Regions from separate parts of the Ureibacillus sp. FSL E2-3493 genome, predicted to be linked through region 1. Evidence: riboswitches for the same ligand, from Rfam matches in the RefSeq annotation. Region 1 holds a riboswitch; each other region holds the start of a gene.
The links. A riboswitch is a leader RNA that binds a small molecule or an ion and turns the genes downstream of it on or off. The one in region 1 is predicted to bind thiamine pyrophosphate.
Positions count from the first base shown of each region.

Region 2: linked by a shared signal. The riboswitch ahead of tenA (thiaminase II) and the one ahead of tnpA (IS200/IS605 family transposase) in region 1 are both predicted to bind thiamine pyrophosphate.
Region 3: linked by a shared signal. The riboswitch ahead of tnpA (IS200/IS605 family transposase) and the one ahead of tnpA (IS200/IS605 family transposase) in region 1 are both predicted to bind thiamine pyrophosphate.

Region 1 covers NZ_JBBOPK010000001.1:1,735,481-1,740,271, reverse strand. Annotated here, with positions in the region: gene MHH69_RS08795 (NAD(P)/FAD-dependent oxidoreductase) at 1-773, shown strand, start outside; gene MHH69_RS08790 (GNAT family N-acetyltransferase) at 857-1,393, shown strand; TPP riboswitch at 1,489-1,588, shown strand; gene tnpA (IS200/IS605 family transposase) at 1,789-2,244, shown strand; gene thiM (hydroxyethylthiazole kinase) at 2,407-3,171, shown strand; gene thiD (bifunctional hydroxymethylpyrimidine kinase/phosphomethylpyrimidine kinase) at 3,156-3,980, shown strand; gene thiE (thiamine phosphate synthase) at 3,970-4,599, shown strand.
Region 2 covers NZ_JBBOPK010000001.1:384,748-389,538, forward strand. Annotated here, with positions in the region: gene pdxR (MocR-like pyridoxine biosynthesis transcription factor PdxR) at 1-722, shown strand, start outside; partial or broken gene MHH69_RS02080 (TetR/AcrR family transcriptional regulator) at 766-1,257, opposite strand; gene MHH69_RS02085 (TerC family protein) at 2,022-2,798, shown strand; TPP riboswitch at 2,933-3,032, shown strand; gene tenA (thiaminase II) at 3,146-3,832, shown strand; gene MHH69_RS02095 (ECF transporter S component) at 3,829-4,425, shown strand; partial or broken gene MHH69_RS02100 (ABC transporter ATP-binding protein) at 4,403-4,791, shown strand, end outside.
Region 3 covers NZ_JBBOPK010000001.1:2,948,403-2,953,193, reverse strand. Annotated here, with positions in the region: gene MHH69_RS15300 (hypothetical protein) at 1-353, shown strand, start outside; gene MHH69_RS15295 (hypothetical protein) at 417-905, shown strand; gene MHH69_RS15290 (hypothetical protein) at 1,132-1,503, shown strand; TPP riboswitch at 1,616-1,723, shown strand; gene tnpA (IS200/IS605 family transposase) at 1,903-2,358, shown strand; gene thiT (energy-coupled thiamine transporter ThiT) at 2,562-3,122, shown strand; gene map (type I methionyl aminopeptidase) at 3,385-4,137, shown strand; gene MHH69_RS15270 (hypothetical protein) at 4,164-4,791, opposite strand, start outside.

The DNA of each region.
Region 1 (4,791 bases):
AATCCAACGGTTTTCTTACCCGTGATGGCATCAAACCAGCGGAATTTAAAGAAATCGGAATGAGGGAGATAACCCGCTATCCATCCGTTCATTATTTCAAAACGACTGTTCAAGAACTTTCGAAGAATCAAAATGGTCAATTTATTGCCAAAACAAAAGATGGGCAGGAGTTTATTTCCGACAAACTTTTACTTGCAACCGGAATCCAAGAACATTTTTCTATACCGAGTATTAGGGATTATTATGGTAAAAGTTTATTTAATTGTCCCTATTGTGATGGTTGGGAATTAAGGGATAAGCAGCTCATTATTATTGCAGAAATGGAAGAACATGCCCTCCATATGGCGAAATTACTCTATAATTGGTCCAAGGATTTCGTTGTATTATCCAACGGTGGAGAATTTTCAAAAAGAGGAATTCGTGAACTAGAAAAAAGAAACATACTAGTAAAAATGGAACCTATTAGAAATTTAATCGGAGATCGTGGCTATATTGAACAAGTCGAATTAGCATCTGGAGAAAAAGTCAACTGTTCAGGTGGTTTTGTTGTACCAACCTTTTATCGTCCGAATCCTTTTCTAGTACAATTCAATTGTGACATAAACGAACACGGCGAGGTTATAACGGATGGACTTGGTCGTACGTCTTGTCAAAATGTTTATATTGCAGGTGAATTAAAGAGAATAAGCCCATCTTCACTAATTAATTCTGCTGCAGACGGTTATAAAGTGGCACTGTCTATTAATCAAGATTTGTCCGAAGAAAGATTTTAATGAATGGGATTCAATTCTTAATATCATTTTAAACAAGGAAAATATTCCCTTTTTGTCGAATGTAGAAGATAGGGGTGATACCAATGAATAATATTCGTTTTAAGAAATTTGAAAACGAACTAGATGATTTAGTTTCTTTTATGACAAAAAATACATGGGAATTCCATTCAATTCCCAATCCATCAAAAGAACAAATCATTGAAAATTATCATAATGGCTGTTATTTTCATAATCGAGAAACATTTTGGATTTTAAAGGGAGATAAAAAAATTGGTCTCATTGTAATCGATGATATAAATGATACGATACCATTGTTTGATATTCGGTTAGATAAAACGGTAAGGGGAAAAGGGTATGGGACACAAGCTGTCGATTGGATTGTTCAATATCTTTTTTCTTTACCGGATAAAAAAATTCGAATTGAGGCTCATACACGATGGGATAATTTGGCGATGAGAAAAACTCTCTATAATTGTCGGTTTGTGAAAGAAGGTTATTTCAGAAATGCATGGGAAAATGATAATGGTACGATTTACGACTCGTTATGCTATGCTTTCATCCGTGAAGATTGGGAAAAGGATCAAATAACTCCTATAAAACTTAACGAAATACCTTTTTAATCTAAAATTTTTTATAGGACTTAGTTCATTATTTAATTCTTGTTCCTAATTTAACTTGTAGAAAACTAGTTTTATGTTAATATGAAATCAATCAAATACTCTTGCAGGGGGACGCAATTTGCGTTGAGAAGGTTAAAACCTGACCCTTTGAACCTGACAGTTAAGACTGACGTAGGGAGCAAAGATTTTTTCGAGAATACATAATGATATCTTGGAATTTAAACGCTCTTTTGTCTTTGAACAAAAGGGCGTTTTTATTAATTCTTTTAAAACCACGTGCTCTGCACGTGTGAAAATATACTTTTAGGGTGGTAATGGAGATGGAATTAAAAACTCCTCTCGATATAATGAAAATGGCCGTCAAACCAAATTCAAATCGAGAGGAGTTTTGCTCAATGTCGAGCGACAATAGTTTATCACACACAAGATGGAATTGTAAGTATCACATAGTTTTTATACCAAAATACAGAAGGAAAGTAATCTACGGTGAATTAAGAAAAGACATCGGAGCGATTTTAAGACGTCTATGTGAAATGAAAGACGTAGAACTCATAGAAGGACATGCAATGCCAGATCATATACATATGCTGGTTAAAATTCCTCCAAAATTATCCGTATCACAATTCGTAGGCTATTTAAAAGGAAAGAGTTCTTTAATGATTCACGATAGACATGCAAATTTAAAATATAAACACGGAAATCGAACGTTTTGGGCAAAAGGATATTATGTCACTACAGTAGGTCTTAACGAAAAAGCGGTAGCAAAATACATTAGGGAACAAGAAGCTGAAGATCGATTACGTGATCAAATGACGAGTAGAGAATATATAGACCCATTTAAACGAGATTAAAGAACAAATACGGTTGACGGTCAATTAAAAAAGCCCCTTTAGGGGCAGTTAGTAAGGAGCCCTTATAGGGCGTTACTAAAACCGCCTGTTTTACAGGCGGATATTTATTTATAAAAATTAGCTATACAAAGGAATCGAAAAAAATACCGAGGTGAAAGTAATATGACGTTGTCGAGTATTCGAAAAAAAAATCCATTAGTTCATTGTATTACAAACTATGTTGTAGCTAATTTTACAGCAAACGGATTATTAGCTACAGGCGCATCACCAGTAATGGCAGATGAAATGGAAGAAGTAGAAGAAATGGTTTCTATAGCAAATGGCTTATTAATTAATTTAGGAACCGTAAATGTTCGAACGTTAGAATCTATGATGATTGCTGGAAAAAAAGCAAACGAGTTAAACATCCCAGTTGTACTAGATCCCGTCGGTGTTGGAGCTACAAAATATCGACAACGAGCGATTAAAGATATTCTAGAAAAAGTAAACGTTCAACTAATACGCTGTAATATGGGCGAATTAGCAACCATCGCAGAGGTAGAATGGCAAGGTAGAGGGGTGGATAGTGGTAACGGGGACATGGATCTACCAACTGTAGCAAAACAAGTTGCAATAAAATATAACTGTCTTGTTGCTGTTACAGGATCAAAGGATTTTCTAACAGATGGCTATCTAGAATATTGGACAGTTGGTGGACATGAATTAATGACCCAAGTTACTGGTACTGGATGTCTACTAAGTGCGTTAAGCGCTGCAGCTTTAACCCTTGAAGGGAACCCATTATCCAATTTATGTGAGTTATTCATGGATTATAAACGTGTAGCGGAGTTGGCGAGTGACCACCTTCTACTCGGTACATTTCAAGAAGAAATCATAAACAGTATTCATTTATTATCTAGAGGTGGTAAACAATGGACGTTGTCATGACAATTGCAGGTGCAGATAGTGGTGGTGGAGCAGGTATACAAGCAGATTTAAAAACCTTTCAAGAACTAAAAGTATTTGGTACAACCGTTATTACGGCCCTTACTGCTCAAAATACATTAGGTGTACAAGGGATTTTTCCTACTTCACCTGATTTCGTACTTCAACAATTAACTTCCGTTTTTTCTGACTTTCATGTAAAAGCGGTCAAAACAGGGATGCTTTTTTCAGCTGAAATTATTGAAGTCATCGCCAATTACTTACAACAGAAAGACGTTCAACTTGTAATTGATCCTGTGATGATTGCCAAAGGTGGAGAAAGTCTACTACAAAAAGAAGCGGTAGATGCATTAAAGAATACTTTGTTGCCCATCGCTACTGTGTTAACACCCAATATTCCTGAAGCAGAAGTAATAAGCGGCATTAAAATAGAAAACGAGGATCATATGACAAAGGCAGCCCATACAATGCTGCAATATGGAGTGCAGTGTGTTGTAATGAAAGGCGGTCATTCGAAGGAGCTAAATACAGCAACAGATAAAGTTTATTTAGCCGACGGAACATCTTTTTCCATGATAAGTAAAAGAATTCATACAAAACATACCCATGGAACAGGATGTACTTTTTCGGCAGCCATTACTTCCTTTTTAGGGAGAGGATTATCCCTTAAGGAAGCAATGATTGAAGCGAAAAAATTTGTTCAATTAGCGATTGAAAATCCGTTAAATATCGGACACGGGCATGGACCTACCAACCATTTTGCTTATCAACAAAGGAAAGGCCAATATGAGGTGATTGTAGATGAATCGTAGTGATTTAGCAGTTTATTTTATAATGGGAACGGAAAACTGTAAAGAGGAGCCTTTAAACGTATTAGAAGATGCTTTGCAGGCAGGAATTACAATGTTTCAATTTAGGGAAAAAGGTCCTCGTGCATTAAAAGGGGAGGAATATGTAGAGTTTGCTAGAGCATGTCAACGTTTATGCAACTATTATCATGTGCCATTTATAGTGAACGATGATGTGGAGCTAGCCTTGAAATTACAGGCAGACGGTATCCATGTGGGACAAAAAGATATGGCGTTAGTAAACATTCGTGAACAATTTAAAGGAAAAATAATTGGTGTTTCCGTCCATAATGAAGAGGAAATGTCAAAAGCCGTATTAAATGGAGCGGATTATGTTGGAATTGGACCTATTTTCAAGACAACTTCAAAACCAGATGCAGAACCTCCTACTGGTGTAAGTTTTATAAAGGAAATACGTAACAAGTATCCGAATTATCCAATAGTCGCGATAGGTGGCATCACAACGGAAAATTCTAACGAAGTTCTTCAAGCTGGTGCAGACGGAGTAGCAGTTATCTCCGCTATTTGTCAAAGTTCAAACCGAAGAGAGACTGTTAATAGATTTAAAACTAAAAATTACTAAAATCAATAGAAATCCTCCGTTGATTAGTAATGGAGGAGAAAGGATGTTGAGAAAATATAGCATATTAAGAGGTATAGACATATAAAGTCTATCAAATACCAATGACTACGATTTTCCGAGTATGGAAAAAATCTAGTAATGTTCTAGTATAATTAAAGAACATTTCACAAAATAGTAGTAGAATACAATATA
Region 2 (4,791 bases), 1.4 Mb from region 1:
AAGGTTGTACGGTTCCGACTGTTCCGCTAGATTTGCTTTATACAACACCTGCTCATCAATTTCCAAAAGGAACAATCATGTCCATCACAAGAAAGGGAGAATTGCTACAGTGGGCCGCTGCTCATCAAAGTTATATTATTGAGGATGACTATGACGCAGAATTTCGTTATAAAGGAAATCCGATTCCACCATTGGCCCAATTAGATTATGAAGAACGGGTCATTTATTTCGGTTCTTTTTCTAAAACAATGATTCCTTCTATACGGGTGAGTTATATCATTTTGCCTATGCATTTAGTGGATTCCTTCGAACAGTTTATGCAATTTGACAAATCGATGGTATCCAGATTGGATCAAGTAGTGCTCGCCCATTTTATGAAAGATGGGCATTTTGAAAAGCATATCGCGAAAATGCGAAAACTTTACAGTGAGAAACGACAACATTTAATCGATGAAATTAAAAATCGACTAGGCGATGAGTTTATAATTACAGGTGATGATGCGGGGTTACATATTGTTTTACACTTACCCGATTATTTAACGGAACAACAAGCTTTGCAAAAGGCGAAATCAGTAGGGGTAACCGTTGATGCCTATTCCCAATTTCAATTTGATCGAACAGGGGAAACGTCGAATAAAGTTGTTATCGGCTATGGCACCTTGTCGTTGGAACAAATTACGCAAGGTATTGCCGCTATATCTACTGTTTGGAAATCCAAATAAATAAGAAAATCTCATCTGTATGAAGCAGGTGAGATTTTTCATGTTATTCTTTCGTTGGCCTTTGAAATAAGTATATTTGGCGGGCAATATATTCTGAACTAAAGTGAATACCATCCTTTAACCACCACATAATGATCCTGTCATTGAGGCTACTTTAATATCAAAGTCGATGTATTCTTTCGTTACTGCTTTTTCGGCATTTTCTCTCCTCGTCGCTTAATAAATGAAATAGTTCGTTTTCAAACTTCCGCATTTCAAACAATACACCGATGCATTTCCGATGGTCATACAAGAAATCTAATAAAATGACGAATGTTCATGATTCGAGAGGTCTTTCATATGAATTAAATCACCTACTTTATTCGACAATACGTCGATAATTTCATCGGTGATTTGTTTTAATAAATCGTTTATATCTTGGTAATGTAAATAGAACGTTGTGCGATTTAGTTCGGCGCGATTTGAAATTTTTTGAACCGTTAAATCGGCGATGGATGGGTTTTCGGCTAAGGGAGAAAACTGCATGTTTAAACATTTTATTCGACCGAATGGATCCGCTCCATTCCTAAAAATAAAAAAGCGGTCTATGCCAATGTTGAAAAGAATAAACTAACTTGGATTGTATATTTTGATGAAAAACTTCTGGAAGAAGAAAAAGAAAGATTAAAAGTGGCTTTAACCGAAATAATATGTGACTTTCCGGAAATATCCACTGTCGATTTGCAATATTTTTATCATACTGAACCTATGGATATGAAAATACTAACTATTACAATTGGCTTTTTACTAGATATGAAGGTGATTAAATATTAGAGCTAACTAGTTTGCTAGCGTAGGAAAGTGAGTCCATACATGGGAATGTTTACAATTATTCCGCAGTTTCATTTTTTGAGCGTTTTTCGTTTTTAAAGGAAAATGGCTCCAATGAATGTCTTCGGATTATAACCAATAAGGAGGAATTACTATATTTTGTCAGTTTCAATCAGGCAGGGAAAACATCGAATAAAGTTGTTATTAGCTAATATCACCTTGCCGTTGGAAGAAATTACACTACGTATAAGTGCAATTGATACAAGGTATCCAGAACAATCGGTTTCGAATAAGAAAATATTCTTTTTCAAAGAAAGTGACGAAATCACCATAAAACTATAGCTGTTGAGTAGTAATTAAATGGTTAACCATTAATGGGAATAAAAATTGTTTTCCAATAACCATTAAGAATACCTTGTGTCTAATTAGGAAAGTCTATAATTATAGAGATTTTTATATCATTAAAATTTACAGATTGGGGTCTTTTAAATGGAGTCAATATGGTTAGAGTATGCCTGGACATTGTTGATTCTAATTGGATTAGAAGGATTATTATCAGCTGACAACGCTCTAGTACTTGCAGTTATTGCCAAGCATTTACCGGAAGAACAGAAAAAAAGAGCTATAAATTACGGAATTCTATTGGCCTTTGTTTTTAGATTTGGTGCACTTTTTGCCATTTCTTTTATCGCCAATGTGTGGCAAATACAGGCGATAGGGGCTGCCTATCTTCTATATCTAGGATTAAAGCATGTCATTCAGGCACGGTTTGGTAAAGATAATAAGAATATTCATAAGGATGATGAAAAGGAATCCGCAGGGAAAGGTTTTGGTGCTACTGTAGGGAAGATAGCATTGGCGGATCTTGCTTTTGCAGTTGATTCTATTCTAGCCGCAGTTGCTCTTGCCCTCGGTCTTCCAGATTCCCCACTAGGCGACTTTGGTGGTATGGATGCAGGTCAATTTATCGTTGTACTACTTGGAGGTATTGCTGGACTTGTTTTGATTAAATTTGCAGCAACTTGGTTTGTACAACTTCTTGATAAACGTCCAGCTTTGGAAACTACAGCATATGCCATTGTTGCTTGGGTTGGTGTTAAACTAGCTGTAATCACGCTTGCCCATGAGGATATCGGTGTGTTGGATCATCACTTCCCTCACAGCACTACGTGGACACTAATCTTCTATGGGGTATTAGTAGCTATTGCCCTACTCGGTTGGTTTGCGCCTAGTAACAAGTCAAAAGGAAAAGATGTATCGTTATAGATAAAAATAATCTATAAAAGCATTGCCTTACCACTATCTTCCTATAGTCCCTTCGTATTAAATTGAACCTTGTTGGAAAAATTTGAATTGACTTTTAAAAAAAACGGATGTAGAGTGAAAATTAAATTAATAGGAAAGACCACTAGGGGAGCCATTTTGGCTGAGACAGAGTAATCTGGACCCTTTGAACCTGATCTAGTTCATACTAGCGTAGGAAAGTGGAGTCCGTGCATGGGTATGCTTACAATTATTCTGCCGCTCCATTTTTTGGAGCGGTTTTTTCGTTGTTGAAGGAAAAATGGCTCCAATGAACGTCTTCCGATTATAACCAATAAGGAGGAATTAACATGAGTTTTTCAGCAGAACTTAGGAGGGAAGCAACTCCTATCTTTAACGCAATTTTTGAACATCCTTTCGTACAAGGAATCGCAAAAGGAGATTTAAAAAGGGAACAATTAATCCATTACGTCAAACAAGATTTTGAGTATTTAAGTTTCTTTATACGAATCTATGGAATTGCTATTTCAAAGTGCGAGAATCGTGAAGATATGGCCATGTTTAATCAACAAATATCATTTGTTTTAAACAGTGAAACCCATCCGCACCAAAACTTTTGCCAAATCGCAGGTGTACCATACGAAGAGTTACAAGGATATCCGTTATCACCATCTGCTCACCAATATATTCGTCATATGCTGACCGTTGCCCATGAAGGAACGTTAGGCGAAATTTTAGCTGTTTTATTACCTTGTCCGTGGACTTACTGGGAGATTGGAAAGAAATTATTGAATGATGTAAAACCAGATCAATTCCATCCATTTTACGAATGGATTCATTTCTATGGTAGTCGTACGGATTCCATTACGACAAAATTCTGTGAACGTTTAGATGAATGGGCGTTAGATGCAACAGAGAAAGAAAAGGACAAGATGCGAAATCATTTTTTACTCAGTTGCCAGCTTGAATATATGTTTTGGGATATGGCTTATCGGCTGGAAGAATGGCCTGTCAAAATGGAGGCTGTCAAAGAATGAAGTGGAAGATGAAAGAAGTTGTTCTTGCGGTTATTTTATCCGTAGCTTGCGGTGTTATTTATTTAGGCTGGTCGACCCTTTGGATTCCGATTTCCGCTCTAGTCGGACCAGTTGGAGCAGGATTTATGTTTGGGATTTGGGTCATTGCTAGCCCAATCGTTGCTTATATCATCCGTAAACCTGGTGCAGCCTTTATCGCGGAGGTTGCAGCAGCGGCTGTTGAATTACTAACGGGTAGTCACTTTGGTTTATCGGCTCTGTTAGTAGGCGTTTTCCAAGGGATTGGTTCCGAAATAGCCTTTGCCTTATTTCGATATAAACGTTATAACCTCTTTACATTAATGCTTTCAGGTGCTTTAGCGGGGGTTTTAGGAATTGTTTATAACTTATTGGCTAACGGTTTTGGCTATTACACAACGGGCGTATTTTTTGCAACATTAGCGATTCATATTATTAGCGGAGCGATTCTCGGAGGATGGTTAGGGAAAGTGGTAGTAGACGCCTTAGCCAAAACAGGGGTGTTAGAACAATATGAAATTATGAAACAGACGAGAAAAAAGGGCGAGATCAATGAAAACGTTTCTAGGCTGTAAAAACTTGTTTATTCGCTTCTACAATCGCTCTGAACAATCGCTTCAAAATATAACGTTGTCCATAAATAAAGGGGAAAAAGTATTAATTTTAGGACCTAGTGGGAGTGGGAAATCAACTTTGATTTCCGCCCTTGCTGGTATTATTCCGGAACATATTGAGGCCGAAGTAAATGGTGAAGTATTTTCTAGAAAACATGTTGGCGTGATGTTCCAAGATCCGGATTCTCAATTTTGTATGTTGCATGTAGATGAAGAGATTGCTTTTAGTCTGGAAAATCGATCTATTCCTCGAAATGAGATGGACAAAATGATTGCAGACTTAATGGGGCAAGTCGGTTTGAACGTAGATAAGAGAACACCGATTGA
Region 3 (4,791 bases), 1.2 Mb from region 1:
TTGATATTACAACAGATATGACAATCGATGAATATATTGAAAAATCGAAAACGGACTATATTTTCGTTGAAATTGTCATGAAAAATGGTGATAGTATTACAGCAGAAAAATTAAAAACGATTGTACAACAAACTTACAATCAGTTTAATGGCCCTTCTATTTCCGCAACTTATTGGATATTTAATGATGATGAATATACAAAAGTGAATAAAACGTTAAAGAATGTGGCAAATATAGATCCCTCTGATTTAGAAGGTTATGACTATGATAGTAAAGTTTTTGTTGAGTTAACAAAAGATGGTTTCGTCGATTCGGACGAAGCTATAAACAACATGTTAAATCGGGGAAATTAATTAAAAGTTATGCGAGAGTAGGTTGGAAATGAAAACAAAATATTGTTTTTAGATAGTGTTGTGATGGTAGCTACACTCTTGACTCTATGTGGATGCAGCTCATTAAATGAAACAACGTCTAACAAGATTGAAACATCGCTTGAGGATAAATATGGTTTTAAATTTGAAGTGTCCTCAATTGGAGGAAGATCCCGTAGAGGTGGAAGCGGCACGGTTCAAACATATGTTTACCCCCAAAATGACGAAACACTCCATTTTAATGCGATTACAACAAAAGAGGGTGAATTAAAAGACGATTATATTGGACGAATTATTAGTGAGAATATAAATGAAGAAATAAAAGGTGAAATGGATGGAGTCGAATTACAGACTTCTACTAATATGTTTTATCTTAGTGCTAATGATAAAGAAGAAACAAATCTTGATATCACGCTAGCTGAATATGTTGAAAAATATTCTCCTAGATATATTACAACTTCAGTTGTTGTAAAAGAGAATTCGACAATTACATCTACTTCATTTCAGCTTATTATGGAAAAGATTCACAGCTAAATCCCAGAAATAGTATATTATATGAATGTTTTTTTAATTTCGGATAAGGATTACGAAAGCTTTTTTGGAAAAGCCTAGTAGCTTATCTTTCTTTGATAAATCTAATTTAAAAGATTATAAGATTTTGAATGAATATAGACTTTATATCGATAAAGATGGTTTTAAAGATTACACATCAAACAAGAATAAGTAGGATAAAAGGAAAAATTAACCAGGTTCCGAATATATGAACGAAATTGTACGAGAATACTTACCAAATGCGAATACAAAAATAAAATTATTAACACAAAGTATAAAAGAATACAAAGACGGTATTGAAGACTTTGAAGATTATTATAATAGTAAATATTTCTTGATTAAATTGTATGTTTTCGATAGCACTCTCTCATTTGAAAATAAAAGCAAAATTAATAGTGTTTTAGAGAGATTAAAAAGTAAACCAATCATGGTGGAGTTTGTGCAAATAAAGGAGCAAGCTAAAGTTGAAGATTTTGTTAAAAATCATACATTAAATGAAATTTTAGAATCAGAGTTACCGATAAAAAGTTTAGAGTTTACCATTTCAAAAAATGGAGAAATTGAAGGAACGATTAAGTAAGCTAGTATTTCTCCTTTTCTTTTTTAAGACACATATTTTTATCTTAATAACCTAGTTGAAAAAATCATATACTTTGATACAATAAATGTGTTCTAACAATAAAAAATGATGTATTTACCACAAGGGGAGCTGATGAAGTCAGCTGAGATTGTGCACTTATTGCACTAACTCTTTGAACCTGTAAGTTAGTACTTGCGAAGGGATGTGGATAGAAACCGACTCCATTCATGGCGTTTAGGCTCTGTCCTGACGCCATTTTTATTAATTCTTTTAAAACCACGTGCTCTGCACGTGTGAAAATATACTTTTAGAGTGGTAATGGAGATGGAATTAAAAACTCCTCTCGATATAATGAAAATGGCCGTCAAACCAAATTCAAATCGAGAGGAGTTTTGCTCAATGTCGAGCGACAATAGTTTATCACACACAAGATGGAATTGTAAGTATCACATAGTTTTTATACCAAAATACAGAAGGAAAGTAATCTACGGTGAATTAAGAAAAGACATCGGAGCGATTTTAAGACGTCTATGTGAAATGAAAGACGTAGAACTCATAGAAGGACATGCAATGCCAGATCATATACATATGCTGGTTAAAATTCCTCCAAAATTATCCGTATCACAATTCGTAGGCTATTTAAAAGGAAAGAGTTCTTTAATGATTCACGATAGACATGCAAATTTAAAATATAAACACGGAAATCGAACGTTTTGGGCAAAAGGATATTATGTCACTACAGTAGGTCTTAACGAAAAAGCGGTAGCAAAATACATTAGGGAACAAGAAGCTGAAGATCGATTACGTGATCAAATGACGAGTAGAGAATATATAGACCCATTTAAACGAGATTAAAGAACAAATACGGTTGACGGTCAATTAAAAAAGCCCCTTTAGGGGCAGTTAGTAAGGAGCCCTTATAGGGCGTTACTAAAACCGCCTGTTTTACAGGCGGATATTTATTTGGAGTAAAGGGGCATTGTTTCCAAATAATAATGGGCGAAGATTTCTATTCCTTCTCAATGTTCTACATCGGAATAAAAGAGAGGAGAGTTGTTATGAACAATAAAAGATTATTAATGCTCGTTGAAATTGCTATTTTCGCGGGAATTGGTGTTGTGTTAGACAAATTATCGTTTTCGTTATGGGCACAAGGTGGCTCTATTAGTTTTGTGATGGTTCCGATTCTTTTAATCGCTATTCGTTGGGGATTATCTGCTGGAATAATCACTGGACTATTAATCGGTCTTATCCAAATCCTTCTTGGTGGCTATATCCTTCACTGGGCTCAAGGGTTACTAGACTATATTGTTGCCTTTTCAGTAGTCGGATTTGCAGGTATATTCCGCAAGCAAATCGTCGATGCTGCTACGAATTTAAATAAAAAAAGAATGGGATTATACATTGTTTTTGGAACAGTTGTTGGTGGATTGTTGCGTTACGCAGCACATACCATTGCTGGTGCTGTATTCTTTGCAGAGTATGCAGGAGATCAAAACGTCTGGGTGTACACAATCGTTTATAACGGATCTTATATGATTCCAGCGATTATTTTAACTGCGATCGTTGGTGTACTAATCTTTACGGCTTCTCCTAGATTACTAAAAGCCAATTCTTAATAAAATAAATTCTATAATATGATAAAGAAGAACCAAGAATCGATACGGTATTCTTGGTTTTTTAGTTGTTTAAATAGAAACAATGAAAGTTCGAGAAATGTTTTATTACTGAATAGATAATCCCATCATTCGATCTAAAAAAGGACTACGTATAGATAATTCTGAAAAGAAAAAACGATTTCCTATCAGGTGCAATTGTCATAAAAACCTTTTCGATTATGGTATATTATATAAAGATATGTATATAGGAAGGACGTTTAACATGATTGTTCAAACAAAAGAAGAATTAGAAGCATTGAAAAAAATTGGCCGTATTTGCGCTGAAATTCGTGAAGCCATGAAAGCAGCAACAAAACCGGGTATTACGACAAAAGAGTTAGATGAAATTGCAGGACGTATGTTTGAAGAGGCAGGCGCAATTTCTGGACCAAAAGGAGAATATGATTTCCCTGGTTATACTTGCATTAGTGTAAACCACGAAGTTGCCCATGGGATTCCTGGTTCAAAGGAAATTAAAGAAGGAGATATGGTCAATATTGACGTTTCTGGTTCTTTAAATGGATATTTTGCGGATACGGGTATTTCCTTTGTTGTAGGAAGTGGTTATACTGAAAAGGAAAAGCTATGTACGGTTGCAAAATCTGCCTTTGATCGTGCGATGACAAAAGTAAAAGCGGGCTCAAAGTTAAATCGAGTTGGTAAAGCAGTTGAACGGGAAGCGAGAGATAATGGTTTAACTGTTATTATGAATTTAACTGGTCACGGAATTGGCCGTTCCCTACATGAAAAACCAGATCACGTTTTAAATTATTATGATGCTTGGGATGCAACGATTATGAAGGAAGGAATGGTTTTAGCTGTAGAGCCATTCATATCCGAAAAAGCAGAACATATTGTGGAAGCTGGAGATGGGTGGACATTTATTACACCTGACAAATCTTTAGTAGCACAAATCGAACATACGGTTATTGTTACGAAAGACAAACCAATCATCATTACACAAATTGAAGATTAAAAAAAAATTCCTGTTCACTTGAAGAATTACTTCAAGTGCGCAGGATTTTTTTTCATAAAGAATATGCCCACTACCAAAACACCTATTAAGAAAAGAGCGGCGGTCGTTACTAAAAGTTCATCAAAACCATTTGAAACTGCAATTCCTAAATAACACCATATAAAAACGATTGGATACACAATATCAAAATGATGATAACGAAGATGTAGTGCAATGGCTGTACCGATTGTCATAAGAATAACTGTCCAAAGGGCACTGCTTAAACCGAAACCTTTCCACTGCATATCAACAAGTAAGTACCAACCATGTAGAATTAGTAGATAGGTAGACCAACTAAAATAAATAGCAATAGGCATTCTTAATTTGAACAATTCCTTTTTTAATGGATAAGTTAAATAAAGTCCAAATAATAAAATGACTTGTATAAAAAATAAAACAAAGGATAGTAAAAAATGTTCACTATGCCAACTCCACAGGGAAGCAATTTGAAAAATAACTACACATAAAAAAAGAATAACTTGGGGTATCGAAATAAAATAATCAGTGCGGCGTAATTTTATGTAGTTATATATCCAAAGGAAAAGAAAAATGAACACAAGAACCCATATGTAATAAATAAAATTAGCTGGTGCAAATAGAATCGGTAAACGATCT